2 linked regions of the Blastochloris viridis genome follow. The protein of the gene in region 2 interacts with the protein of the main gene of each other region in a pairwise test. Links are inferred from orthologs where the notes say so. Each region holds a gene or a part of one and is shown on either strand. Other genes may lie near its edges. The genes, in order: uvrB and uvrA.

What was found.
Region 1: the proteins of uvrA (region 2) and uvrB interact in binary tests that used the Escherichia coli proteins (3 or more experiments, as listed by UniProt). The link is inferred for Blastochloris viridis from one-to-one orthologs.

The regions. Positions count from the first base shown.
Region 1 is NZ_CP012946.1:2,947,853-2,961,754, forward strand. The notes cover bases 6,047-9,136. They hold uvrB (excinuclease ABC subunit UvrB), read right to left. Parts: upstream 8,831-9,136; coding sequence 6,263-8,830; downstream 6,047-6,262. Other genes in these bases: BVIR_RS12950 (MaoC family dehydratase), read left to right, coding at 6,047-6,205; BVIR_RS12960 (polyprenyl synthetase family protein), read right to left, coding at 8,989-9,136. Outside these bases: BVIR_RS12930 (phosphatase domain-containing protein), read right to left, coding at 250-927; BVIR_RS12935 (ISAs1 family transposase), read left to right, coding at 1,112-2,296; BVIR_RS12940 (hypothetical protein), read left to right, coding at 2,534-4,090; BVIR_RS12945 (HpcH/HpaI aldolase/citrate lyase family protein), read left to right, coding at 4,180-5,070; more of BVIR_RS12950, read left to right, coding at 5,153-6,046; more of BVIR_RS12960, read right to left, coding at 9,137-9,999; BVIR_RS12965 (alpha/beta fold hydrolase), read right to left, coding at 10,098-11,090; BVIR_RS12970 (putative signal transducing protein), read left to right, coding at 11,181-11,396; BVIR_RS12975 (S49 family peptidase), read right to left, coding at 11,419-12,300; BVIR_RS12980 (tRNA1(Val) (adenine(37)-N6)-methyltransferase), read right to left, coding at 12,398-13,225; BVIR_RS12985 (hypothetical protein), read right to left, coding at 13,490-13,642. UniProt on the Escherichia coli protein: The UvrABC repair system catalyzes the recognition and processing of DNA lesions. A damage recognition complex composed of 2 UvrA and 2 UvrB subunits scans DNA for abnormalities.
Region 2 is NZ_CP012946.1:1,857,381-1,871,796, reverse strand. The notes cover bases 4,642-8,245. They hold uvrA (excinuclease ABC subunit UvrA), read right to left. Parts: upstream 7,869-8,245; coding sequence 4,842-7,868; downstream 4,642-4,841. Other genes in these bases: BVIR_RS17310 (hypothetical protein), read right to left, coding at 4,642-4,775. In the rest of the region: cobM (precorrin-4 C(11)-methyltransferase), read left to right, coding at 1-248; BVIR_RS08290 (cobyrinate a,c-diamide synthase), read left to right, coding at 261-1,580; cobA (uroporphyrinogen-III C-methyltransferase), read left to right, coding at 1,584-2,330; BVIR_RS08280 (YciE/YciF ferroxidase family protein), read right to left, coding at 2,442-2,948; BVIR_RS08275 (GNAT family N-acetyltransferase), read left to right, coding at 3,398-3,799; BVIR_RS08270 (glutathione S-transferase N-terminal domain-containing protein), read left to right, coding at 3,911-4,558; more of BVIR_RS17310, read right to left, coding at 4,641-4,641; BVIR_RS08260 (single-stranded DNA-binding protein), read left to right, coding at 8,377-8,871; BVIR_RS08255 (sensor histidine kinase), read left to right, coding at 9,012-10,769; BVIR_RS08250 (DEAD/DEAH box helicase), read right to left, coding at 11,321-14,416. UniProt on the Escherichia coli protein: The UvrABC repair system catalyzes the recognition and processing of DNA lesions. UvrA is an ATPase and a DNA-binding protein. A damage recognition complex composed of 2 UvrA and 2 UvrB subunits scans DNA for abnormalities.

The sequences.
Region 1 (13,902 bases), 1.1 Mb from region 2 along the record:
CGAGCAGAGCTGCGGGCAGCCTGCCCCGCGCCGCGGCAGAGCAACAACACCCTGCAATGCGCATGTTTTTCTCCCTTGCGAGGTCAGGGAGGGTGGCCCCGCAGGTGGTGTCGGTCGGGGCGATCCGCCGATGATGTTGCATTACGGTTCCGAGGCGGCTTCAAGAAACCGTTTAGCCTAGGTTAAATCCATACTAACGATGATAGACTTGACCTTGACTGGACCGATTCCCGCGGGCCGCGGCCCGGACTATTCGCGCCGCAGGATCTTGTCGACCACGAACGCCGCCAGCCGGTCTTCGTGAAAGGCACGGCGGATGCCGTCCGGGTCGTAGTCGGTGGCGATCCAGTCGCGGAACGCGATCGGCGCGGCCTGGTTGCGGGCGAGATAGCTGTCGAAGAAGGCATCGAGCACGCCGGTGCGCGACTGGCGGATGTGGCCGTAGCGGGCGCTGAGCTGGGCCATCGCCTCGGCCACCGGGCGGTTCTCGTGCAAGATGAGGTAGAGCGCGGCGACGAAGCCGGCGCGGTCAGCGCCCGACTTGCAGTGGATCACCGCCGGATATTCGATGCCGGCGAACAGCCGCTCGGCGGCGAACACGTCCTCGGCCGGCGGCAGCTCGCGCGAGCGCATCGGCAGGTCGACCAGCGCCAGCCCATGGCGCGCGCAGGCCTCCACCTCCAGCGGATAACTGCCGAACTCGCGGCCGCCGCGCAAATTCACCACCGTCCTGATGCCGAGACGGGCGAAGGCGGCGATGTCCGGCGGCGCTGGCTGATTGGACCGCCACAGCTTGTCGGAGACGCGGTGGCGGTTTTTCCACACCAGCCGGAACAGGCCGTGGTCCGCCATCAGCATATTGGCCCACGCCGCCGCGCGCGCCGTCGGGCCGGCGATCGGACGGGTCCAGCGGGCGATACGAGCCATGCGGCGGGCATACCGCTGGTCGGGTGTGGGGAAAAAGACGCTGCGCACGGTCGGTCTATATCGGGTCGACACTGCGGCGACAACCCGGCGCCGGCCGGGTTCAGGGCGCCGAACTCGGGTTAACGGCGGTTTCGGGGTTGCGGAAGGTCTGATTCGATGAGGGGCCTCGATTCGGAGCCCCGCCATGAGCCTTGATGGCCTGAGCCTTGATGGCCTGTTCGTCCCCGAGAAGTCGCGCCTGAAGGTGCTGCTCGACCACCTGTCGGTGATCGAGGACCCACGCGAGGCGTGGCGGGTGGCTCACCCGCTGCCGGAGGTGCTGCTTTTGGTGGTGTGCGGCACCTTGGCGGACTGCGACGACTACGAGGGGATCGCCGAGTGGGGCGAGACGCATCTGTCGTTTCTGCGCCGCTTCCTGCCCTACCACCACGGGGTTCCGGGGGCGCGCTGGCTGACCTTGCTGATGAACCGCATCGACCCGGACCTGTTCGCGGCGGCGTTCACGGCGTGGGTTCGGGAGAGCTGGCCGGATCGCCCGGACCTGGTGGCGATCGACGGCAAGACCTCGCGGCGCAGCCACGACCGCGGGGCCGGCAAGGCGCCGCTGCATCTCGTTTCCGCCTTCGCCACCACGCGCCGTCTGGTGCTCGGCCAGGAGGCGGTCGCCGACAAGAGCAGCGAGACCACGGCGATCCCCCTCCTGATCGAGCGGCTCGCCGCCGCCGGCGGCCTCGACGGCACCCTGATCTCGATCGACGCCATCGCCACCAATCCGACCATCGCCACCGCCATCCGAGGCGCCAAGGCCGACTATCTGCTCGCCGTGAAGGCCAACCAGCCGACCCTGCGGGCCGAGATCGAGAGCTTCTTCGCCGAGGCGCCCGCGGCCGAGACCGAGAGCGTCACCGACCTCGACAAGGGCCATGGCCGCATCGAGAGCCGCACCGTCACGGTTGCCCGCGAGGTCGATTGGCTGAAGGGTGATCGGCGCTTTCCCGGCGAATTGCGGCTGCCCGACGTCGCCACCATCGTGCGCGTCGCATCGCACGCCGAACTCGCCGACCGCGGCCGCTTCGAGACCCGATACTACATCTCCTCGGCCGCGCTCTCGGCAACCGCCGCCGCCGAGGCCGTGCGAAGCCACTGGGCGATCGAGAACAGCCTGCACTGGGTCCTCGACGTCACCTTCGGCGACGACCAGTCCCGCCTGCGCACGGGACACGGCGCCAGGAACATGGCCGTCGTCCGCCACTTCGCCTTCAATCTCCTGCGCGCCGTCACCGACAAGAAAAGCCTCAGGCTCAGGCGAAAGCGCGCTGGCTGGGACCCCGAATACTGTGCTCAAGTCCTCGGACACAGGGCGCGTTAACCCGGATTCGGTGCCCTGCGGCCGGGTTGGAGGCGTTCGAAGCGCCCGGCGCCGGCCCGACGCACGGCGGCGTGACAATACCGCCGCAGACGGCGCTGTCCCGCCGCCGCCGATAATGCTAAGGCGGCGCCAGACTGCGGATCTGCGGCGCCGGGGCGGTCACCCCGACACATGCGCGTGCAATCCGCCCCCCCCGCCGGCGTGGACGCCGCCGCCCTCGACCGACCAGCCTTCCAAATGACACAGCCCCCTTCCCGCCCGACTGCCTCCCGCTTCACGCGCCCGCAGCTGCTCGTGCTGTTCCTGGCGCTGGCGGTGCTGGCGGCGATCCCGATCGCCACCCACCCGGTGCCGCCACTGTCGGACTATCCGAACCACCTGGCGCGCATGCACGTCATCGCCGTGCTCGACCACGACCCGGATCTTTCGCGCTACTACGAGCTCGACTGGCACATCCTGCCCAACCTGATGATGGACCTGGTGGTGCCGTGGATCGATCGGGCGGTCGACATCTATACCGCCGGCCAGGTCTTCACCGTCCTCACCTTCCTTCTGATCATGTCCGGCACCGTGGTGCTGAACCGGGTGCTGTTCGGCGGCTGGTCGGCGTGGCCGTTCATCGCCTTTCCGCTGCTCTACAGCGGAGTGTTCCTGCTCGGGCTGATGAACTACCTGTTCGGCATCGGCCTCGCCTTGTGGGGCCTTGCTGCCTGGATCCACTGGCGTGAGACGTGGCTGCCGCTGCGTTTGGTGCTGGCAACCGCGATGGTGGCGCTGCTCTATGTCTGCCACCTGTTCGCGGTCGGCCTTTATGCCATCGGCCTGCTCGGCTTCGAGATCTGGCGGCTGACCACCCAGGAGGGGCCTCGCGGCCGGCGCGTGCTCGACTTCGTGCTGAGCGGCCTGCCGTTCCTGGTGGTGCCGGTGCTGCTGGTCGGCAGCCCGACCTGGGGGCTGGCGAGCCAGAACGAGTGGGAGCCACGCGGCAAGATCGATGGTCTCATCACCGTGATCGAGGTCTATTCCGACGTGGTGGCGTTCGGGCTCACTGCGACGGTGGCGATCACCGCCGGCTGGGCCGCCCGCCACGGCCTGCTCAAGCTGCACCCTGCCGCCTGGATCGTGTTTGCGGTCGGCGCGGTGGTCTATCTGGCGCTGCCGCGGGTGCTGTTCGGCTCCTATTTCGCCGACCAGCGGCTGCCGGTCGCGCTGGCCTTCATGGCGGTGGCGTTCGCCGACCTCGATCTGCACCGGCGTTGGACGATGCGGGCGTTCTGCATCGTGCTGGTGGCGCTGCTGGCGGTGCGGGTGTTCGAAGTCCAGCTGACGTGGCGGCAGCTCACCAAATGGACCTCGGCGTTCCAGCAATCGGTGCAACTGATCGACCGCGGCGCCAAGGTGCTGGTGGCGTTCGACGACAACGCCCAGGCCGACGACGTGCGCGACCTCGGCCTCGCCCACGCCGCCTGCCTCGCCATGATCGAGAGGTCGGCGCTGGTGACCACCGCCTTCGCGGTGCGCGGCAAGCAGATCCTGCAGTTGAAGCCGGCGTGGCGCGACCACGCCGACACCGAGGACGGCACGCCGCCCTCCGCCAGCCAGCTGATCGCCACCTCGATGCGCAGCGTCGAGACCATCGAGCAGTATTGGGACGACTGGCCGAGCCGGTTCGACTACGTCTACCTGCTCTACACCGAGCGCGGCAAAGACAACCCGGTGCCGGCGTGGCTGTCGCTGGTCTATGAGGGCGCCCGCTTCCAGCTCTACCGGGTGGTGCCGAATCCGCCGGGCTGACCCTCGCCGTCGCTCCAAAGGAGGGCTTGCGATCGGGCTGGGCGAAGGTAGGGTCGCCCGACCGATACGACCGACCGGGACTTTTCGCCATGGCCACCTCCCTCCGCCCCCGCCGCAGCGTGCTCTACATGCCGGGCTCCAACGCCCGCGCGCTGGAAAAGGCCCGCACGCTGCCGGCCGACTGCGTGATCCTCGACCTTGAGGACGCGGTGGCGCCCGACGCCAAGGACATCGCCCGCGACCAGGTGACGGCGGCGGTCAAGGCCGGCGGTTTCGGCCTGCGCGAGGTGTTCGTCCGCATCAACGGCCTCGACACGCCGTGGGGCGCGGCCGACCTCGCTGCCGCCGCCACCGCGGCGCCCGACGTCATCTTGGTGCCCAAGGTGTCGGACCCCGAGGACCTGCGCCGGATCGGCGCGATGCTGGCGGACGCCGGCACGCCCGAGACGACGCGGGTGTGGGCGATGATGGAGACGCCGCGGGCGATGCTGGCGGCGCTGGAGATCGCCGACGCCGCGCACGACCCCGCGACCCGCCTTGCCGGCTTCGTGATGGGCACCAACGACCTCGCCAAGGACACCCGCGCCCGCTGGCTGCCCGGCCGGGCGCCGATGCTGCCGTGGCTGATGGCCTGCCTCGCCGCGGCGCGGGCAAACGGCCTCGACATCGCCGACGGCGTCTACAACGCGCTGTCCGACGACGACGGCTTCAAGCGCGAGTGCAACGAGGCGCGCGACCTCGGCTTCGACGGCAAGACCCTGATCCACCCGAACCAGATCGGCCCCTGCAACGCCGCGTTCTCGCCGACGGCGGAGGAGGTGGCGTGGTCGCGCACCGTGATCGCCGCGTTCGACGCGCCGGAGGCGCAGGGCAAGGGCGCGCTGCAGGTCGAGGGCAAGATGGTCGAGCGCCTGCACGCCGAGATGGCGCGGCGGGTGGTGGCGATCGCCGCGACCATCGCCGCGCGCGAAGCCGCCTGACCACGCCAACCGCGCGGCCGCCCGCGGCTGGCCGCAACCGACCGACAAAGGCCGGGCGCACATCGGCCGAAGGGGAACGACGATGCTCCAGAAGACCTCCAGCGGCAATTTCTTCGAGGACTTCCGCCTCGGCCAGGTGATCCGCCACGCCGTGCCGCGCACGATCACCGTCGGCGACGTCAGCCTCTACACCGCGCTCTACGGCACGCGCTTTGCCGTTCAGTCGTCGGACGCGTTCGCCGCCGCGGTCGGCTATCCGGAGAGCCCGGTCGATGATCTCTTGGTGTTCCACATTGTGTTCGGCAAGACCGTGCCGGACGTGTCGCTGAACGCCATCGCCAATCTCGGCTACGCCGGCGGCCGCTTTCTGAAGGCGGTCTATCCCGGCGACACCCTGCACGCGGTGTCGGAGGTGATCGGGCTCAAGGAGAACTCCAACAAGAAGACCGGCGTCGTCTATGTCCGCTCCACCGGCTTCAACCAGCACGGCGAGGAAGTGCTGGACTATGTGCGCTGGGTGATGGTGCGCAAGCGCGACGAAAACGCCCCGATCATCGAGCAGGGCGTGCCGACGCTGCCGAAGGCGCTGGCGCCGGGCGCCCTCGGCACCGCCTGCCCGCGTATCGACGGGGCTGAGTGGAACGAGGCGCTGGCCGGCAGCCCGTTCCGCTTCGACGACTACGAGGTCGGCGAGAAGATCGACCACGTCGACGGCATGACGGTGGAGGAAGCCGAGCACCAGATCGCGACCCGGCTCTATCAGAACACCGCCAAGGTGCATTTCAACCAGCACTCCGAGAGCAAGGGCCGGTTCGGCAAGCGGCTGATCTATGGCGGCCACGTCATGTCGCTGGCCCGCGCGCTGTCGTTCAACGGCCTCGCCAACGCCTTCCACATCGCCGCCATCAATGGCGGGCGTCACGTCGCGCCGCTGTTCGCCGGCGAGACGGTGTTCGCGTGGTCGGAGATTGTCGACAAGCAGCCGCTGGCCGCGCGCAGCGACGTCGGCGCGCTGCGCATCCGCACCGTGGCGACCAAGGACAAGCCGGCGACGCTGTTCCCGGACAAGCTCGCCGACGACTACGACCCCTCAGTGATCCTCGACTTCGATTATTGGGCGCTGCTGCCGCGGTGAGGCGCCGGCGGCCGGCCCGCATCGCCGGCGACCGGACCCGGCGCGGCCAGGCCGCCTTCACCCGCGGCGGCGGCCGCCCTTGCCAGGCGCCTTGCCGAACGCGGGTTTCGGCCCCGGCCGGAAGTCGTCCGGCTGCAGCGGCAGCTCGCGATTGTGCGGGCCCATCTCATCCAGCGTCGGCTTGCGGGCGCGAGAGCCGCCGCCAGCGGCGCTTGCCCCGCCCCCGCCGCCCGCCGACCCTCCTCCGATCGGGGAGGCAGACGAGGCGCCGCGCTTCACCGGCACGCCGGGATCGTCCAACACCGCCAGCTCGGCGGCCCGAAGGCGCTTGATCTCGTCGCGCAGCCGCGCTGCCTCTTCGAAGTTGAGGTCGGCGGCGGCGGCGCGCATGCGCGATTCGAGATCGGCGATCACCGCCGTGAAATTGTGGCCGATGGTCGCCGCCGCGGCGGCCGGCCCGGCGTCGACCCGGACGTGATCGCGCTCGTAGACGCTGTCGAGAATGTCGGCGATGCCCTTCTTGACGCTCGCGGGGGTGATGCCGTGCTCGGCGTTCCACGCCAGCTGCTTGGCGCGGCGGCGGGTGGTCTCGGCCATCGCCCGCTCCATCGAGCCGGTGATGCGGTCGGCATAGAGGATCACCTTGCCGTCGACGTTGCGGGCGGCGCGGCCGATGGTCTGGACCAGCGAGGTTTCGCTGCGCAAGAACCCTTCCTTGTCGGCGTCGAGGATGGCGACCAAAGCGCATTCGGGGATGTCGAGGCCCTCGCGCAGCAAATTGATGCCGATCAGCGCGTCGAAGGCGCCGAGGCGCAAATCGCGGATGATCTCGATGCGCTCGATGGTGTCGATGTCGGAGTGCATGTAGCGCACCCGCACCCCCTGCTCGTGCAGGTATTCGGTCAGGTCCTCGGCCATGCGCTTGGTCAATACCGTGACCAGCGCCCGATAACCGGCGGCGGCATTGGCGCGGACCTCGCCCAGCAGATCGTCGACCTGGGTGCGGGCCGGCCGCACCTCGACCGGCGGGTCGACCAGGCCGGTCGGGCGGATCACCTGCTCGACGAACACGCCGCCCGCGCGCTCCAGCTCCCACGCCGCCGGGGTGGCGGACACCGCCACCGTCTGCGGCCGCATGGCGTCCCATTCCTCGAAGCGCAGCGGCCGGTTGTCGAGGCAGGACGGCAGGCGGAAGCCGTATTCGGCCAGCGTCGCCTTGCGGCGGAAGTCGCCGCGATACATCGCCCCGATCTGCGGGATGCTGACGTGCGATTCGTCGATGAAGATCAGGGCGTTGTCGGGGATGTACTCGAACAGGGTCGGCGGCGGCTCGCCGGGCCGGCGGCCGGTGAGGTAGCGCGAATAGTTCTCGATGCCGGCGCAGGAGCCGGTGGCCTGCAGCATCTCCAGGTCGAAGGTGGTGCGCTGCTCCAGCCGCTGCGCCTCCAGCAGACGCCCCGAGGCATTGAGCTGGTCGAGCCGGGTCTTCAGCTCCGCCTTGATCGAGGCCGCCGCCTGCTGCAGCGTCGGCTTGGGCGTCACATAGTGCGAATTGGCGTAGATCTTGACGAACCCCAGGGCGCCCTTGGTCTCGCCGGTGAGCGGGTCGAACTCGTCGATGCGCTCGACCTCATCGCCGAACAGCGAGATCCGCCACGCCCGGTCCTCATAGTGGGCCGGAAACAGCTCGATGGTGTCGCCGCGCACCCGGAACATGCCGCGGGCGAACTCGAGCTGGCTGCGTTTGTATTGCAGCGCGACGAGGTCGGCGATCAACTGGCGCTGGTCGATGCGGTCGCCGACCTGGATGGCGAAGGTCATCGCCGTATAGGTCTCGACCGAGCCGATGCCGTAGATGCACGACACCGAGGCGACGATGATGACGTCGTCGCGCTCAAGCAACGATCGCGTTGCGGCGTGGCGCATGCGGTCGATCTGCTCGTTGATCGCCGAATCCTTCTCGATATAGGTATCGGTGCGGGGGACGTAGGCTTCCGGCTGGTAATAATCGTAGTACGAGACGAAGTACTCGACCGCGTTATCGGGAAAGAAACTGCGGAACTCGCCGTAGAGCTGCGCGGCCAGCGTCTTGTTGGGGGCGAGAATCAGCGCCGGGCGCTGGGTCTGCTCGATCACCTTGGCCATGGTGAAGGTTTTGCCCGAGCCGGTGACGCCGAGCAGCACCTGGTCGCGGTCGCCGGCTTGGATGCCGGCCACCAGCTCGCGAATCGCGGCGGGCTGGTCGCCCTGCGGCTCGAACGGACTGCTGAGGACGAACGGCCGGCCGCCCTCGCTCTTGTCCGGCCGCGGCGGGCGATGCGGCGTCCACGGCTGGTCGCGCAGCAGCGGGTTGCCGTCGCGGATCAGTTGCTCGAGCGCCTCGGCGCTGGCGGAGGAGCCCAGCGGCGTGCCGTCGAACGCCGCCTGCGGCGCTTCGGCAAATCCGGCGTCGCCTTGGCCTGTCATGGCGCCGTGGCCGGCGGTGCCGTCGGCGAGGCCGGGGTTGAGCAGCGCGGCGAGCGCCGGGTCCATCGCCGGCGACGGCGGGCGCGCCGCCCGGCTGCGGGCACGGGGCGTCTTAGCGGGCTTGCTGGGAGGCTGGGAGGGGTTCGCGGGCGAGGACATGCCGGAAATATGGGCCGCCCGGGCCGGCAAGGAAAGCGGGGGCGCATCGAACCGGGGGCACGCGACCGCGACCGGGCGGTCCGGCGACCGTTGCCAGGCAGCCGGGCCGACCGCGGCGCGGCTGGTGCCAGCGCCTGCGATCTCCCGCCCGCCCGCCCTCAGTGCGCGCGGGCGATGGCGAATGCCACGGCCTCGGCCAGCGCGCGCCGGATCGGCGCGGCCGGGAAGATGCCGAGCGCATCGGTGGCGATGGCGCCATAATGTTTGGCGCGTTCGCAGGTGTCCTCGATGGCGCGATGCTTGTGCATCAGCCCGACAGCGGTTTCGAGCGCGGCGTCGTCGACCTCGCCCTGCTCCAGCGCCTTGCGCCAGAACGTCCGCTCGTCATCGGTGCCGCGACGGAATGCCAGCACCACCGGCAGCGTGATCTTGCCCTCGCGGAAGTCGTCGCCGACATTCTTGCCGAGATCGGCGGCGCGGCCGCCATAATCGAGCGCGTCGTCGACCAGCTGGAAGGCGATGCCGAGGTTCATGCCGTAGGAGCGGCAGGCCGCTTCCTCCGCCTTGCCGCGGCCGGCCAGCACCGGGCCGAGCTCGGCGGCGGCGGCGAACAGCTCGGCGGTCTTGGACCGAATCACCGCGAGGTACTCGTCCTCGGTGGTCTCGGTGTTCTTGGCGGCGGCGAGCTGCATCACCTCGCCCTCGGCGATAACCGCGGCGGCGGTGGAGAGGATCTCCAGGCAGCGCAGATTGCCGACCTCGACCATCATGCGGAAGGCCTGGCCGAGCAGGAAGTCGCCGACCAGCACGCTCATCTCGTTGCCCCACAGCATGCGGGCGGCGGCCTTGCCTCGGCGCAGCTCGCTCTCGTCGACGACGTCGTCGTGGAGCAGGGTGGCGGTGTGCATGAACTCGACCGCAGCGGCGAGCTTGGTGTGACCCTCGCCCTGGAAGCCGCACAGCTGAGAGGTGGCGAGCGTCAGCATCGGCCGCAGTCGCTTGCCGCCCGACGAGATCAGGTGGTTGGCGACCTCGGGGATCGTGGTGACATCGGAGCCGGTGCGCGAGAGAATCGTAGCGTTCACCCGCTCCATGTCGGATTGGACGAGACGCACGAGGCCCTCAATCGACGCTTCGGGCGCGGATTCGAACGGTAAGACGACGGCCAAAGGAGGCTCCCAGCCGAGACCAGACCACGACCGTCCGCGGCCGCGATCGAACCGTAGCATTTAGAGGCGACCTTCGCCGGGGGCAAGAGCCAGCTTGATCACAGGCCGCTTCCGACCGCCGACGACAGCGCAGGCGCCGCCTCCGCCAGCCGCGCCACCTCCTCGGCGACGCGGTCGACATGCCCGTGGTGCAGCATATGGCCGGCCTTGGCAATGCGGACGACGCGAATCGCCGGCGCATCGCGCGCCAAAACCTCGCCGTGGATCGCCGCCGGCACGGTGGCGTCGGCCTCGCCCACCACCAGCACGGTCGGCACCGCCAACGCGGCATAACGCGGCGCCTGGGCCGCCAGCTCGCCGCGCAGCAGCTTGAAATCCTGCATGGTGTCGCGGAAACGGTCGGGAGTCATGGCCAAGGCCAGGGCGCTGGTGCCGAGATAGCCGGGCGGCAGCGGCTCGGGCGCGAACATCCGCGCCGTCGCCGTCTCCAGCGCTGCCAGGCTGAGGGGCGTCGCCAGGGTGTGGGTGAACAGCGGCCCGGTCAGCAGCACCTCGGCAGCGGCCTGGAACCACTTGAGCCCGCCCGGGCGGGGGTGAGTCGCCGGGTTGATCAGCGCCAGCCCCGCGACCTCGCCGGGGTAGTCCAGCGCATAGCGCAGCGCCACCGAGCCGCCGAACGAGTGGCCGACCACGATCAGCCGCCGGGCGCCGACCGCGCGCACCGCGCCGCGAATCAGTTCGGCCTGGCGGCCGAGCGCGGCGTCGCCGTCGCCGCCCAGCCGGCGGCTCCAGCCTGAGCCCGGCCGGTCGGCGATCAGCACCGGCAGGCGCGCCGCCAGCCGCTGGCCGAGCGGCCTCAGGTCGGCGCCACAGCCGGGGGCGCCATGCAGCAGCAGCACCGCCGGCCGGTCGGCCGCCGCCGGGTCGGCGCCGAGCCGAACGAGGTGGATGGCGCCGCCATCGACCGCGACCACATCGCCGGCGGGCGGGAAGCGGGTTTCGAGCCGCGCGGTCTGCGCCCGGGTGAGCGCAGCGGCGGCGCCGAGGGCGAGCGCGCCGGCAAGAACGAGGATGACGAGGGCGAGCAGCATGGCGTGCGATCCGCAAGGCCAGCCATGCTATCGCGTCGCCGCCGCGCCAGCCAGCGCGCGATATGCTACCAACCCGGCATGGAAGAGCTGATGCGTACCATCGACCCGGTGCTGGTGACCGCAATCGAGGCGCTGCTCGGCGAAGCCGGCATCCCGCTGCTGGTGGCCGACCAGAACATCGCGACGGTGGAAGGCTCGATCGGCGCCTTCCCGCGTCGCATCCTGGTACCGTCCGAGCAGTTGGACGCGGCGCGGCGGCTGGTGATCGCCGCCGGTCTCGGCCACGAGCTCACCTCGCCGCGGTGAGCGCGGGGCAGGACGACCGATCTCACAGCCCGTAGCGCGACCACAGCGCCCGCGCCTCGATGGCCGAGACGACGTCGGCGGCCAGGCCGGGCCCGACCTCGGCGGCCTGGCCGAAACCCGGCAGGCGGCGGCCGAACAGCGTCCGCTCGGCCGAGATCAGCGGCATCAGCACCTTGTCGCCGAAGCGCTGGCGCAGCACGGTGCGCGTCTCGCCGATGTCGTCGATCAGGCCGAACGCTTTGGCCCGCTCGGCTTCCCAGTATTCGCCGGTGAACAGGCTGTCGTCGGGCGCGGCAAGCCTGGCGCCGCGCCGGCCCTTCACCAGCTCGATGAACTTGGCGTGAATGGCACGCTGGATGGTCTTCACCCGCTCGACGTCTTCGGGGTCCTCGGGGCGGAACGGGTCGAGCATCGATTTGCGGGTGCCGGCGGTATAGACCCGGCGCTCGACGCCGATCTTCTCGATCAGCTTGTCGAAGCCGAACGAGGCGCCGATCACCCCGATCGAGCCGACGATCGAGGACGGATCGGCAAAGATCTCGTCGCCGGCGCAAGCGATCATGTAGCCGCCGGAGGCGGCGACGTCCTCGACGAACACCAGCACCGGCAGCTTGGCCTCCTCGGCCAGCAGGCGGATGCGACGGTGGATCAAGTGCGACTGCACCGCCGAGCCGCCCGGCGAATTGATGATGAGCGCCACCGCCTTGGCGTCGCGTACCGCGAACGCCCGCTCCAGCACCCGCGCCACGCTGGCCATGGTCATGCCCGGCGACAGCGGCGTGCTGAACCCGATCACCCCGGTGAGGCGCACCACCGGCACCACCGGCATCTCGGGCGGGCGCAGCGACGCGGGCAGCAAGGGGCGGATGCGATAGATGAGACGTTCCGAAAGAGATGCAGCCATTTCCAATAGATAGAGCCGGATACCGGCCATCTCAAGGTCCCGGCTGCGCCGCGGCTGCCCGCACCTCGTTCAGAGCCCAAGCCCGGACCGAAAAATCTCACACCGCCAAGGCGTCGCCGCGGCGCAGCGCCGCCTCCGCCGCGGTGGAGGGCCGGCCGTCAGGCTCGGCCAGCACCAGCGGCGGCCGCAGCGACAGCGGGGTGCGGCGGCCCTTGCGGGCGCGCACCAGCACGCGGCTGGCCGGCGCGTCCGGCCGCGGATGCACCGGTACCACCTCGACCGCGCCCCAGCGGTCGCCGAGGTCGGCCAGCACGCCGGCCAGCGCGTCGGCGCGGTCGATCAGGGTCAACGTGCCGCCGGGCTGCAGCAGCCGGCCGGCGGCGGCGATCCAATGACAGCGCGGGCGGTCGGGCATGTGGGCGCCGCGCTTGCCGGCATCGGGCGAGGCGGCGTGGCGGCTGGGATCGAGGAACGGCGGGTTGCACAGCACCTGGTCGAAGGCGCCGGCGGCCGGCGGCCCGTCGGCGCGGCCGACCGTGGCGACGTCCGCCGCCACCACCGTGACGCGACCGGCCAGGCCGTTGCGGGCGGCGTTCTCCCCCGCCAACGCAGCGAGGCCGGGGTCGATCTCGACCAGCACCATCGACAGGCCGGGAACCCGCGCCGCCACCGCCAGACCGGCGGCGCCGACCCCGGCGCCGAGGTCGACGGCGCGCTCGCCGGGCAGCGCCGGCACCGCCGCCGCCAGCAAAATGGCATCGTGCCCGACGCGATGGCCGCGCGCCGGCTGCAGCAGCCGCAGCCGTCCGCCGAGCACGGCGTCGTCGGTGGTGGCGTCGGTCATAACGGTCTGGTCGCGGTCCGCGGACGGGTGGAGATGGTCGCCGCCGTCAACGCCGGGCGCGGCGACGGCGGCTGCGGCCAACACCTAGACCATTTTCCGCGCGGGTGGGATCCGGGCAGGCGCAACCGGCCCGAAATTGGCCTCAGAAACTATGCGCACTACGCGCCACGGCGCCGTTCCGTCTGGCGTCCAAGGCCGGCCGACCCCATTGGGGACCTTGCGCCATGGTCCGACAACCAGCGAGGCCGCGTTCCGCCCCCAATCTTTCGTCCCTTCGCCTGCCGCGACAGCCGTCCCAGCCGTCCGGCGGTGCGGCCCGAGGCCGGCCACAGCCGCGCCCGCGGCTCAATTGCGGCGGGCCGCCGCAACCATGTCCTCGAGCGCATTAAAAATCCGCTCCGCGCCCGACTGATCGCCGAGTTCGGCGAGGTGCTCGGCGATACCGAGCATGTGATCGGCGGCGTCGATCAAAAGCGTCCGGTCATGGGCCGCGATCATTTCGGCGATCGAAACCAGACGGTCGGATGCCGACAGTTCCGATGAAGTCGTTTCTGAAAACATGTCCCTCGAGCTCTTGGCGTGACGTTAGATGAGCTTCGGCCAGGGGCGGGGCGCCGTGAGCGCGGCCTGTGCCCGAAATAGCATCCCGCGTATATCAACGCCAGAATTTGACGATTGTTTCGTGCCTGGTGGTTACCTTACGGCTACCTTCGCCAATTCGGCTGTCGAAGCGTCAATTATAAACGTTTTCTGACGTC
Region 2 (14,416 bases):
TGGCGCGGCTGAGGCCATTCTACGGGCCGCATTGCCCGGCGGCGGTGGTCTACCGCGCCAGTTGGCCGGATGAGCGGGTGATCGTCGGCACCCTCACCACGCTGCCGGAACTGGTGGCGGCGCAACCGATCGAGCGGACCGCGCTGATTGTGGTCGGGCCGGCGCTCGCGGCGGAAGAGTTTCGCGACAGCGCGCTGTACGATCCCGGCTACGACCGCCGCTTCCGCCGCGCGGCGGAAGAGGACTGATCGGGGCGTCCGATGGACAGCATTCCCGCCGGGCCGGCCGGGCTGGTGATCGCCGCGCCGCGCTCGAACTCCGGCAAGACCACGGTGACGCTCGGGCTGATCGCGGCGTTGCGTCGCCGCGGCCGCGCGGTACAGCCTTATAAAAGCGGGCCCGATTACATCGACCCCGCCTTCCACGCCGCCGCCGCCGGCCGGCCGGCGTTCAACCTCGATTCCTGGGCGATGCGACCCGGCCGGCTCGATGCGTTGCTGGCGGCCGGGCAGGGCGCCGACCTCGCCATCGCCGAGGGCGCAATGGGGCTGTTCGACGGCACCACCGCCGGCGCCGCTGGCGACGGCTCCACCGCCGACATCGCCGCTTTGACCGGCTGGCCGGTGGTGCTGGTGCTCGACGTCTCCGGCCAGACCGCCACCGCCGCCGCGGTGGCGCTGGGCTGCGACCACTTTCGCCGCGGGGTGCGGGTGGCCGGCGCGATCCTCAACAAGGTCTCCAGCGATCGCCACCAAGCCCTTGTCGAGGCGGGATTCGATCGTATCGGCATCCCGGTGCTGGGCGCATTGCGCACCCGGCCGGCCATCGCGCTGCCGGAGCGCCATCTCGGCCTGGTCCAGGCCGAGGAGGACGCCGACCTTGCCGGCCGCATCGCCGCACTGGCCGATCTGGTCGAGCGCGAGATCGACGTCGCCGCGGTCGAGGCGACGGCGCGCCCGCGGATCGCGTCGGCGTCGACGCCGGCGGACGCCGGCCTCACCCCGCCCGGCCAGCGCATCGCGCTCGCCCGCGACGCTGCATTCTCGTTCGTCTATCCCCACCTGCTGGCGGCGTGGCGGGCGGCCGGGGCCGAGATCGTGCCGTTCTCGCCGCTGGCGGACCAGGGACCCGACCCCACCTGCGACGTCGTTTGGCTGCCGGGCGGCTATCCCGAGTTGCACGCCGGGCAGCTCGCGGCGGCGGCGCGGTTCAAGGCCGGGCTTGCCGCATTCGCAGCGTCAAAGCCGGTTCACGGCGAGTGCGGCGGCTACATGGTGCTGGGAACGGGGCTGGTCGACGCTGGCGGCATCCGCCACGCCATGACCGGTCTTCTGGGACTGGAGACATCGTTCGCCGCGCGCCGGCTCCACCTCGGTTACCGGCTGGCGCGGCTTTTCCACCCGGTCGCGGGGCTGGCGGGGGTGTTGCGCGGCCACGAGTTCCATTATGCCAGCATCCTCGTCCAGCCGGATCCGCCGCTGGCCGAGGTGGCCGACGCATCGGGCCGGGCCGTCGCCGAAACCGGTGCGCGCCGCGGCCACGTCACCGGGACGTTTTTTCACATGATCGACGCCGCTTAGGGCATGAGCCAGATGTCTTCCCATGGGCGCGGCCACATCGCGCTGGTCGGTGCCGGACCGGGCGATCCGGACCTTCTGACGCTGCGGGCGCTGGCCCGCATTCGCGCAGCGGACGTGATTCTCTACGATGACCTCGCCAGCGGGCCGGTGCTGGAGGCGGCGCGGCCGGACGCCGAGCTGATCGCGGTCGGCAAGCGCGCCGGCCGGCCCTCGCATAGCCAAGCCGAGGTGACGCGGCAGATGATCGACCATGCCAGCGCCGGCAAGCGGGTGGTGCGGCTGAAGTCGGGCGACCCCACCCTGTTCGGCCGCGCCGACGAGGAGATCGCGGCCGCGCGCGCCGCCGGAATTGAGCTGGAGATCGTGCCGGGGGTGACCACCGCCACCGCGGCGGCGGCGCACGTTCAGGTGTCGCTGTCGAAGCGCGTGGTGGCGCGGCGGGTGCAGATGATCACCGGCCACGACGTCGATGCCCGCCTGCCGGACCTCGACATTGCCGCCTTGGCCGACCCCGAGGCGACCACCTGCGTGTTCATGGGCAAGGGCACCTTCGCCGAACTGGTCGAGAAGCTCATCGCCCACGGCATGGCGGCGGACACGCCGGCTGCGGTGATCGAGAGCCTGGGTACCCCCGCCACCACAGTGATGCGCGGCACCATCGCCGAGCTGGCGGCGCGGCTGGCGGCGGAACGGCCGTCCGGGCCGTGCATGATCCTCTACGGCCGGGCGCTGGCCGAGCCGGCGAGCTGATCGATCGTGAACGCGTCGCCACCACGGCCGGTCCGAAGCCCTGCCGTGGCGGCGTTTTGATCGGAGCTCGATCGCCGGTGAGATGGCACCGAGCCCGGCCGATTCGGTGCGTTAGCTGACGGCGCGGAGGTTGATCTTGCTTTCCGCCGCGGCGGTGAGCTTGCGGTCGGTCGCCTTCTCCTCGTCGAGGGTTTGCTGCAGCACGGCAGCGCAGTCGCCGCGGCCGAGCTGCTTGGCCCACGCAACCAGCGAGCCGTAGCGGGTGATCTCGTAGTGCTCGACCGCCTGGGCGGCGGCGATCAGGGCGGCGTCCATCACATCGGTGTCGCCGATGTCGCTGGAAATCTCGTCGCCCTCCTCGAGGATGCCGTCGATCGCCGGGCAGTCGATCTGGCTCGGCGTGACGCCGTGCATCTGGAATACCTTCTCCAGCCGCTCGACGTGGCCCTCGGTTTCGCGCAGGTGGGTCTCGAAGCCCCGCTTCAGCTCGGGATCGGACGCCTTGGAGATCATTTTCGGCAGCGCTTGGGTAATCTGCTTTTCGGCATAATAGATGTCGCGCAGGCCGTGGACGAACAGGTCGTCGAGGCTCTTGATGTCCTTGGAGAACAGACCCATGGCTTGGTCCTTTCGGTCGTCGGTGTGGGAATGCGCCGCGATCCCACAGCAGCTTTGGCCACGCGCGATGTGCGGAGGAGGCCATTGTCATCGGGACTGCGGGCACGCGGCCGTTGGCCTGCTCTGAAACGTGCGGCCGAGCCAAGCGTTCCCGCGGCCGGGCAGTTTTCTCATGGCTTTCCAATGGCTCAGCTTACGGTAACCGGGGCTCGCGTAGCCTCAAGGCCGGGCTTTTGCGGCCGTCATTTCGCCGTTGGGTCCGGCGGTTATGCGGTGTCTGCGCTGGCACAGGTGCGAGTCGCCCCGCGCCGGCGCCGCGCCGCGTGGCGGCCCGCTCGGGCGGTCGGCGAGAGTTTGGGAGGCTTAATGTGACGGTCGATGTGAGGACGCAAGCCGAGGCGCTGGTGATCGAGCCGGCCCGGCGGGAGGATTTGCCGGCCATCGTCGCCATGTTCGCCGCCGATCCGCTTGGCGGCCACGGTGACACCGTCGATCCGGCCGCGCTTGACGCCTACAAGGCCGGGTTCGACGCCATCACGGCGTCGTCCGCGACCGAACTTTTCGTCGCGCGCCTGGACGGCCGGGTGGTCGCCACCTTCCAGCTCATCGTCGTCGGCGGCATCGCCGGCCGCGGCGCCTGCCGCGCCATCGTCGAGGGGGTGCAGGTGGCGCCCGATCTGCGCGGGCGTGGCATCGGCGCCGCCGTGGTCGCGCACGCCGAAGCCGAGGCGCGGGCGCGCGGTGCCGCGACTGTCGCGCTGACCTCGAACGCGGCGCGCACCGACGCCCACCGCTTCTACGCGCGACTCGGATTTGCCAGGACGCACGTCGGTTTCAAGAAACCGCTTTGAGAGCATGGCGTTGCTTTCTGCAGCCGACCTCTGCGGCGCGAGACGTTGCAGCGCAGGCCCACTGATCCTAGGGTCCCGCAACGCCGTGTTCGCCGGCTCTCGGAGTCCAATATGCCTGCTGCTCCCGCACCTATCGAACTTTACTACTGGCCGACGCCGAATGGCTGGAAGATCTCCATCATGCTGGAGGAGTGCGGGCTGCCCTACGCCGTTGTTCCAGTGAACATTTCCAAGGGAGAACAGTTCAAGCCGGACTTCCTGGCGATCTCGCCCAACAACCGCATTCCGGCGATCGTGGATCCCGACGGGCCGGGCGGTAAGCCGATCTCGGTGTTCGAGTCGGGGGCGATTCTGCAGTATCTCGGCCGCAAGACCGGCAAGTTCTATCCCACCGACGAGCGCGCCCGGGTCGAGGTCGAGCAGTGGCTGTACTGGCAGGTCGGCGGGCTGGGGCCGATGGCAGGACAAGCCCACCATTTCCGCATCTACGCGCCGGAGAAGATCGATTACGCCATCACCCGCTACACCAACGAGGTGGCGCGACTCTATGGGGTGATGAACAAGCGCCTCGCCGAGCGCGAATTCCTGGCAGGCGACTACTCGATCGCCGACATCGCCTGCCTCGGCTGGTCCAAGCTGTGGGAACGCCAGGGCCAGGACGTCACCCGCTTTCCCCACTTCAAGCGCTGGCTCGACACCGTGAAGGCGCGGCCGGCGGTGCAGCGCGGCCTCGCCGTGCTGGCCGAGGAGCGGAAATAGCCGGCTCCGGTCGGCGGCATTGCGTCGCGGCGGACTACGCCGCGCTGTTCCGCCCTACGAGGAAGTTGCGCTTGCTGGCCGGTCAGGATTGGGTCAGCCGGTCGTAATCCGCGTGCATGCCGATCCAGACCCACAACAGCCCGTGGTCGAGCTCGACTGCGAGCGCGCGGTGGCGCAGCCCCACCAGAGCCGACCAGAATCGGCCGACCTTCTTCAAATGCAGGGATTTAAGGGCGAGTACTGCTCATACTCAGGTACATGCCGGGCACGGAGTATGATTTGCCTACTCCGCCGCCCGCTTCGCCTTGCCCCGCGCCAGCACCGGCTTGAGGAACTTCCCCGTATAGCTGCGCGGTGCTTTGGCGATCAGCTCGGGCGGGCCTGAGGCGACGATCTCGCCGCCGCCGTCGCCGCCCTCGGGGCCCAAATCGATCACCCAATCGGCGGTCTTGATCACTTCGAGGTTGTGCTCGATCACCGCCACGGTGTTGCCCTGCGCCACCAGCTCATGCAGCACCTCCAGGAGCTTGGCGACGTCGTGGAAGTGCAGGCCGGTGGTCGGCTCATCCAGGATATAGAGCGTGCGGCCGGTCGAGCGTTTCGACAGCTCCTTGGCCAATTTGACGCGCTGGGCCTCGCCGCCGGACAGCGTGGTGGCCTGCTGGCCGATGTGGATGTAGCCGAGCCCGACCCGCGCCAGCGTCTCCATGATCCGGCGGATGGTCGGCACCGCCTGAAAGAACGTTGTGCCTTCGTCCACCGTCATGTCGAGCACGTCGGCGATCGACTTGCCCTTGAAGATCACCTCCAACGTCTCGCGATTGTAGCGTTTGCCCTTGCAGACGTCGCAGGTGACGTAGACGTCCGGCAAGAAGTGCATCTCGATCTTGATGACGCCGTCACCCTGGCAGGCCTCGCAGCGCCCGCCCTTGACGTTGAACGAGAAGCGGCCGGGCCCGTAGCCGCGCGCCTTGGATTCCGGCAGGCCGGCGAACCAGTCGCGGATCGGGGTGAACGCGCCGGTGTAGGTGGCAGGATTAGAGCGCGGGGTGCGGCCGATCGGCGACTGGTCGATGTCGATCACCTTGTCGAGCTGTTCGAGGCCGGTGAGGGCGTCGTGGGCGCCGGGCACGTCGTGGGCGCCGTTGAGCCGCCGCGCCACCGCCTTGAACAGCGTGTCGATCAACAGCGTCGACTTGCCGCCGCCCGACACCCCGGTGATGCAGGTGAACAGGCCGAGCGGGATCTCGGCGGTGACGTTCTTCAGATTGTTGGCGCGGGCGCCGACCAGCTTCAGCATGCGGCCCGGATCGGGCTTGCGCCGGGCCGGAACCGCGATCGACTTCTGGCCGGTGAGGTATTGCCCGGTCAGCGACGCAGGGTCGGCCATGATCTCGGCCGGGGTGCCCTGCGATACGATGCGGCCGCCATGGATGCCGGCGCCGGGGCCGACGTCGACCACGTAGTCGGCCTCGCGGATGGCGTCCTCGTCGTGCTCGACCACGATCACGGTGTTGCCGAGGTCGCGCAGCCGCACCAGCGTCTTCAAGAGGCGCTCGTTGTCGCGCTGGTGCAGGCCGATCGAGGGCTCGTCCAGCACGTAGAGCACGCCGGTGAGGCCCGAGCCGATCTGCGAGGCGAGGCGGATGCGCTGGCTCTCGCCGCCCGACAGCGTGCCGGAGTTGCGCGCCAACGTCAGATAATCGAGACCGACGTCGGTCAGAAAGCGCAGCCGCTCGCGGATCTCCTTCAAGATGCGCACTGCGATGTCATTCTGCTTGGTGTTGAGCTGCGCCGGCAGCGCCTCGAACCACTCAGCCGAGCGGCGCACGCTCATCTCGGCCACCTGGCCGATGTGGAACGTGGCGATCTTCACCGCCAGCGCCTCGGGTTTCAGGCGGTTGCCGGCACAGGCCTCGCACGGGGTGGCGGAGAAGTATTTGCCGATCTCCTCGCGCGCCCACTCGCTCTCGGTCTCGCGCCAGCGCCGCTCCAGATTGGTGATGACGCCCTCGAACGGCTTTCGCGTCTCGTAGGCGCGCATGCCGTCGTCATAGGTGATGGTGACCGGCTCATCGCCCGAGCCGTAGAGGATGACGTCGCGCGCCTTCTTCGGCAGCTCCTTCCACGGCACCGTGACCTTGAACTTGAAATGACGGGCAAGGGCGTCGAGGGTCTGGCCGTAATAGGGGCTGGAGGAGCGCGACCACGGCACGATGGCGCCCTGGCGCAGGGTTTTCGCGGTGTCCGGCACCACGAGGTCGGGGTCGATGGTCTGCTCGGTGCCGATGCCGCCGCACGCCGGGCAGGCGCCGAACGGGTTGTTGAACGAAAACAGCCGCGGCTCGATCTCGGGAATGGTGAAGCCGGACACCGGGCAGGCGAACTTTTCCGAGAACAGGATGCGCCGGGGATCGGGCGCATCCGCACTCCCTCCCCCCTTGTGGGGGAGGGCTGGGGTGGGGGGTGTGCCGGCAGTGGACCTAGATTCGTCGCCCCCCACCCGGATCGCTTCGCGATCCGACCTCCCCCGCAAGGGGGGAGGTGAAGAATGGGACGCGGGAGCGTCCGCGAACTCGACGATCGCCAGCCCGTCGGCGAGCTTGAGCGCGGTCTCCAGCGAGTCGGCCAATCGCGAGGCGATGTCCGGCCGCACCACCAGCCGGTCGACCACCACCTCGATGTCGTGCTTGAGCTTCTTGTCGAGGGCCGGCGCTTCCGAGATCTCGAAGAACGCGCCGTCGATCTTGACGCGCTGGAAGCCTTTCTTCTGGAAGTCGGCGAGCTCCTTGCGGTACTCGCCCTTGCGGCCGCGCACGACGGGCGCCAGCAGAAAAAGGCGCGTGCCGACCGGCAGTTCCAGCACCCGGTCGACCATCTGCGACACCGTCTGGCTCTCGATCGGCAGGCCGGTCGCCGGCGAATAGGGCACCCCGACCCGCGCCCATAGCAGGCGCATGTAGTCGTAGATCTCGGTGACGGTGCCGACCGTCGAGCGCGGGTTCTTCGAGGTGGTCTTCTGCTCGATCGAGATGGCCGGGGAGAGGCCGTCGATCTGGTCGACGTCCGGCTTCTGCATCATCTCCAGAAACTGGCGGGCATAGGCCGACAGGCTCTCGACGTAGCGCCGCTGGCCCTCGGCATAGATGGTATCGAACGCCAGCGACGACTTGCCCGAGCCGGACAGGCCGGTGAACACCACCAGCCTGTCGCGCGGAATGTCGAGATCGACGTTCTTGAGATTGTGCACCCGCGCACCGCGGATCGAGATGATGCGGGCGGGATCGGGCTTGGAACGGGGCGCAGTCATGCGGGGGGTCTCGGTGGCAGCAAGAACTCAGACGCGTCCGCCGGCAGAGGTCGGCGGGCGATCGCCAAGTTTGCAGGAACAAAACGTGGACACACCCTAGGCCGGCGTACGCCAATATGCCAGACTGTGGGTGTGGTATTTTCGTCGGCGGCGCGGTGCGGGCACGGAATTATCATATTGGTGCTGGAATTCCTCGGCTTTCTGCTGGACGTGGTCGGGTATGGAACGACGAGGCTTCTTCTCCGCGTGTTCGCCCGCAGGTGCGTGCTAGTCGAGGATATCGGCAGTTCGCATCGCCGCTTCAATGCGTTCGGGTTTCGCGGCGTTGCCGGCCGTGGCCATGGTGACGATATCGGGCCGGGAATCCCAGTTGTTGCGCATCGCTCACCGCGCTAAGAACGTAACCGGAACGTCGTCGCTTGTGGACAGCAGCGGGGCCGGGGCAGCATCTGCGGGATGGCCGGGCTAGGGTGGCGGCACAGAACCCACAGCGGAAGGCACAAAAGCCATGGCGGGCAGCGTCAATAAAGTCATCCTGGTCGGCAATCTCGGGCGTGACCCGGAAGTCCGCCGGCTGAACTCGGGCGAGAGCGTGGTCAACCTCAGGATCGCGACCTCGGAAAGCTGGCGCGACAAGGCGACCGGCGAGCGGCGCGAGCGCACCGAGTGGCACTCGGTGGTGATCTTCAACGAGCAGCTTGCCAAAGTCGCCGAGCAGTACCTGAAGAAGGGCGCCAAAGTTTACATTGAGGGCCAGCTGCAGACCCGTAAATGGCAAGACCAGGCGGGGGCGGAAAAGTACACCACCGAGGTGGTGCTGCAGCGTTTCCGCGGCGAATTGCAGATGCTCGACGGGCGCGGCGGCGGTGGCGGCGCGGAGATCGAGGACAGCGGCGACTTCGGCCAGCGCAGCCCGCTGCCGGCCCGCGGTGCCGCCCGCCCGGCGGCCTCCGGCGGCGGCGGCAAGTATTCAAGCGACCTGGACGACGAAATCCCGTTCTGACGGGATCGGGGATGCAAAGAGGTCCGGAGGTATCAAGGTCCTTGGCTCGGGCCGCCAGCGTCTCCTTGCGTGAAAGTCGCTGAAGGAGGAAAGTACGCGCATCGGTTGTGGATAGCATTCCCCAGACGAGGCCGGGCGGAGTGATTGCAAAGCACGATGCCGAACCCGCAAGCGCCGCTCAGGGTCCTGCCCGGCGGCGGCGCGACGTTCCGCTGGCGTGGCTGCTTGCGCTGCTGGTGCTGGCGTCGATGGCGCCGCTGGCCACGCTCTGCACCTATACCGTGCTGCGCTGGGACGATGCCGAGCGGATCGAGGAGATCAAACGCGTCGGCGACGTCGCCCGCACCCTGGCGCAGGCGGTCGACCGCGAGCTGAGGGGCTACCGCGACGCCGCCGAGATGCTGGCGGGCTCGCGCTTGCTATCGACGCCGGACCTTGCCACGTTTGAGGATCAGGCCCGCACCATCGCCGGGCGTGCGGGCGGCGACTTCGTGCTGTTCGACGCGGCGTTGCGTAAGCTGTTCGACACACGCGAGCGGCCGGACACGCCGTCGTCGCCGTTCGCGGACAGCGAGGCGATCGCGCGGGTGTTCAACACCGGCAAGGCCGAGATCGACAATCTCGGCCCGGTCGCCGACGACCGCCAGTTGTCGTTTGGCGTCCATGTGCCGGTGGCCGGCCCCGACCTTGCGGTGCGCTACGTGCTGACGTTGGTGCCGCCCGCCGCCGCGATCCTCAACGTGGTGCAGCAGACCTACCGCCCGGCCGGCTGGTTCGCGACAGTGGTCGACGGCAACGGGCGCGTTGTGGCGCGGGCGTCGCGGCACGACGAGTTTTTTGGGCGCAGCGTGTCGGACAACCTCATCGGCCTGCTCACCGTCCGCCACCATGGGCTGGAAACGGTTGACATGGAGGGACGCCCGTCCGTCACCGCCTTCTCCCGCTCGAGCCTGTGCGGCTGGCACGCCATCGTCTGGGTGCCGAAGGCACTGATCGAGGTACCGAGCCGCGCGCGCCGCGACGCGGTGCTGGCCATGCTGGGGCTGACCACGCTCGTGTCGATCACGGCGGCGGTGGCCGCCGCCCGGTTGATCAACCGCTCGACCCGGCGGACGATGAAGGCGGCGCGGGCACTCGCGGTGGGAACCCCGGTGGCACCCGAATCGAGCCTGATCCGGGAGGACAACGTGGTGCGCGCCGCGCTGGCCGACGCCGCCCGCACCATCGCAGCCCGCGAGGAATCGCTGCGCGAAAACGCCCGGCGGATGAAATTCGTGATGCGCGAGCTGTCCCACCGCTCCAAGAACTTGCTGACGGTGGTGCAGTCGATGGCGCGGCAGACTGGACGGTACACCCAGGACCCCGCCGATTTTCGCGCCCGGTTCGACGACCGCATTTCCAGCTTGGCGCGCTCGCACGATCTTCTGGTCAAGCACGACTGGAGAGGCGCCACCCTGGCCGATCTGATCGATCGCCAGCTGACCCCGTTCGTGGAGACGTCGACCGACCGCATTTCGGCCGAAGGCCCGAACCTGATACTGCGGCCGGACGCCACCCAGACCATTGGCATGGCGCTGCACGAACTCGCCACCAACGCCTCCAAGCACGGGGCGCTGTCGACGCCCGGCGGTCGCATTCGCATCAGATGGGACGTTGACGGCGAGGGCACCGGTCGCCGCCTGCGGCTGATCTGGCAGGAGAGCGGTGGCCCGCCGGTGCATCCGCCGACCCATCGCGGATTCGGCCACGTCGTGGTCGAGCGCATGGTGTCGATGGCGCTGCAGGGCAGGGCGCAGATCGATTGGCTCTCGGAGGGCGTGCGCTGGGTGCTGGAGGCACCGCTGTTCGCCATCACCGACCAGCCCGCAGCCGACCAGCCGGGCGGCGCCCGCGGGTGAGGGACGCGTTGCGTCCGGCCCGAAATCGCAGCTGTCGCCGACCTGAGACCCGAGGCCCTGAAGCTGACCTTTCGCGGCCTCATGGTGTCTCGGCCTCATGGTGAGGAGGCTGCGAAGCAGCCGTCTCGAACCAGGGGGCCGACCTCGGCTCTAAAGTCTGCCTTCCTTCGAGACGCCCGCTGTCGCGGGCTCCTTGTAACTTGAATGCGCCGCGATCGGGTAAGCTACCGGGTGCGGTGACGGGTGGGAGACCGCTTGGCTCCTGGTCGCACGAGACCGCTCCTGAGATCGGCGCCCCACCCGTCGTTCCTTCGAACCTGGACAGTTGCCTGGGCCGCAAGAGCTCGATTCGGCAAGGTCGGCCGGCGGACGCCGTTCCTGGGCGGAGATCTCGCCGCGTTTCTGGGGAAGCTTGGCGCCGCCGCGTAGCGTCTCACGACGCTTTGAGATCGAACGGCCAAACATCGACGCAACGAATTGAGGATGGTGCGTTGCCGTGGGCTCATCATCCAATCCCAGGGCCGACATCGGCAAGGGAGGAGCCGATCACCTCACTCAGAACTGCGGATCAGATTGAGCAGGTCCTCTTCGGAGAGTTGAGCCGATGCATCGGCGCCTTCCAACAGTGCATCCGCGAGGTTGCGCTTGTGCCGGTGGAGCGCGACGATGCGTTCCTCGATGCTGTCCTTGACGATCAGGCGGTAGATGGTGACCGGGCGGCTCTGGCCGATGCGATGGGCGCGGTCGGAGGCTTGGTCCTCGACCGCCGGGTTCCACCAAGGATCAAGGTGGATCACATAATCCGCGGCGGTGAGGTTGAGGCCAAAGCCGCCGGCCTTGAGGCTGATCAGGAACATCTCGCCCGCGCCGGCCTGGAACGCCGCCACCCGCTTGTGGCGCTCGGCCTCGGGGGTCGAGCCGTCGAGATACTGGTAGGCGATCCCCTTGGCGTCGAGCGCGCCGCGGACCTTGCCGAGATGGCTGACGAACTGGCTGAACACCAGAGCGCGATGGCGGCCCTCGATGAGATTGTCCACGAGGTCCACGAACGCCTCCAGCTTGGCGGAGCCGATGCCGCTGTCCGCCGCCACCAGTGCCGGATGGCAGCAGGCTTGGCGCAGCCTGGTGATCTCGGCCAGGATATGGATACGCGTTCGCTCATCCCCGACCTCATCCAGCCGCTCCAGCGCGCGCTGCCGCAGCGCCTCGTAGAACGCGCGCTCCTCTGCCTCCAGTTCGACGAGGATCGTCTGCTCGGTGCGGGGCGGCAGCTCGCTAAGCACTTGCGCCTTGGTCCGGCGCAGGAGGAAGGGGCGCACCAGCGCCTTGAGCGCCGCCTTGGCATTGGCGCTGTTGTCGCGGCTGATCGGGGTGGCGAACCGCCTGGCGAACCGCTCGCGCGCCCCGAGCAGGCCCGGATTGACGAAGGCGAAAATACTCCACAATTCGTCGAGGTCGTTCTCGACCGGCGTGCCGGTCAGCGCCAGGCGAAACTCTGCCTTGAGCCGGCGGCTCGCCTCGGCGCGCCTTGTGTCGGGGTTTTTGATCGCCTGCGCCTCGTCGAGGATGGCCATCGCCCAGGAGATGGCGGTGAGCCGATCCTGCTCGCGCGCCAAAAGGCCGTAGGAGACGATCAGCACATCGCCAGCGCCGAGCCCGCCGATCACCGCGTCGCGGTTGTCGGATTCCACCAGCCGGACCGGCCGCAACGCCGGGGCGAACCGGTTCAGCTCCGCGTCCCAATTGCCGCAGACCGAGGTCGGCGCCACCACCAACATGGGCCCGGCGGCGGCCTTGGCTGTCATCACCGCGATCGCTTGCACGGTCTTGCCGAGACCCATGTCGTCGGCGAGCAGGGCGCCGGCGCCCCAGCGCTCCAGCCGGCTCATCCAGGCAAAGCCGTCGCGCTGGTAGTCGCGCAACTCGGCTGCGAAACCGGGAGCAAGCGTCGGCTCCCAGCCCTCGGCCTCATCAAGGCGGCGGACGAAGTCCTTCCAGCGTGTGTCCGCCTTCACCGACGCTGCGCCATCAAGGAGGTCGCGCACGGCGACGCCCGCCGCATTGGGAATCTTCAACCCGTCGCCGAGCCGGCTGAGCCGCTCCAGCTGCTGGCGAAATTGGCGGTCCAGCGCAATGAAGCCGCCGCCGTCCAGCGGCACGAAACGGCCCTGCATGTTGTCCAAGCGGTCGAGGAGGTCTTTCAGGTCGAGCACCAGGTCGTCATCGACCGCCACCGTTCCGCTCACCGAAAACCAGTGTTCCATCCCCTTGACGCTGGCCTTGAAGCCTTTGGCCGAGGCCACGCCCTTGAGCGACATCTTCTGTCCTTCGGGCCATTCCATCGCCGGGGACGTTGGCAGCGATCGCAGCTCGCCGAGAAACTCCAGGCTGGCGACCAGATCATCGAGCACCCATTCGGGGCCGTCGCCGCCAAGGCTCGGGCAGGATTCACTGAGGGTCGCGGCCAGGCGCCGCTCCGCCTCCAGGTCGCGACGCACGCGCAAGGTGCCGGCATTGATGAACCGCCCGCCTTGGCCCGGCAGGAAATGCGGGCCATGAGCGCCTGCGGGGCGAACCACCAGAGCGACCTTGAGGCCCTCGCCCAGTGGGGAGAGCCGCACCACCGGGCTCGGGTCGCCATCGGTCGCTGCGGCGTCCTCGATCTCGGCAGTCTCGATCCGGATCGGCAAGGCAGGCGCCGTAAGGCGGGCCAGCGCCGAGAGCCGTTCGCGCGCGGAACTCGGGATCGCGACGCCCTTGGCCGACAAGATGGATGCGGCTTCAATGGCGCCGGCATCCACCACCACCACCCGCCACCGCCCCGGAGCGTCGATTTCGATGAAGGCGCCAGGATGCGCCGCCGCGTGGGACAGCGACAGACGGAACCCGGTTTTGTCCGAGGCCAGCACCAGCTCCGGCCGCCCCGCGATCAAGTCGACACTCTCGGCCGGCGAGCGGGCGTCGAACACGCGGGGATGGCCGATCAGGGCCGGCAGCATACTGTCGGCGTGGCATTCGAAGACGTCGCGGTTGTACCAGGACTCCACCGCACGGCGGATGGCGCGGCAGGCGCGCCGGTCGAACTCGTCGAGATAATCGAGCGCCGGATCGCCCTCGCGCAAGCGCTTCAACGCCACAGCCCGCCCTTGGCTCCAGCCGCGCGCCTTCAGCGCCTGCTCCACCGGCTGGATCTCCCGCGTGTCCGGATTGACGAGCCAGACCAGCCGCCTGGTTTGGGCGCCTGGCGCCGGCTCGGCAGGCCGTGCGGGCGCCAGCATCGCCTCCAGGCTCTCCAGCGCGCGCTCCCACGGTGCCTTGGCCTTGATGAGCGTGAGAAACCGGAACGCGATCTCGTTGTCCGGCCGGTCGAGCCATGTGCGGTACGGCACCGGATCGGGGCCGGCGTGCTCCAGCGCCTCCGCCAGCATGGTCGCCGGCAGCGCCATCGAGCTCTCGACGGCGCGAAACAGCGGCATGAATGTCGTCACAGCACGGCGATGAACCTGTTCCGGATCGATGAGGGCGGCTGCGACGGCCAGAAGACCCGTGCTCACCGGTGGCGGGTGCGGTGTCATGCCGACCAGCACCAGGCCGGCTTGCACGGCCTGCTTCGCTACGGTTTCTTTGTTGCGGGTCAGCTCAAGCAG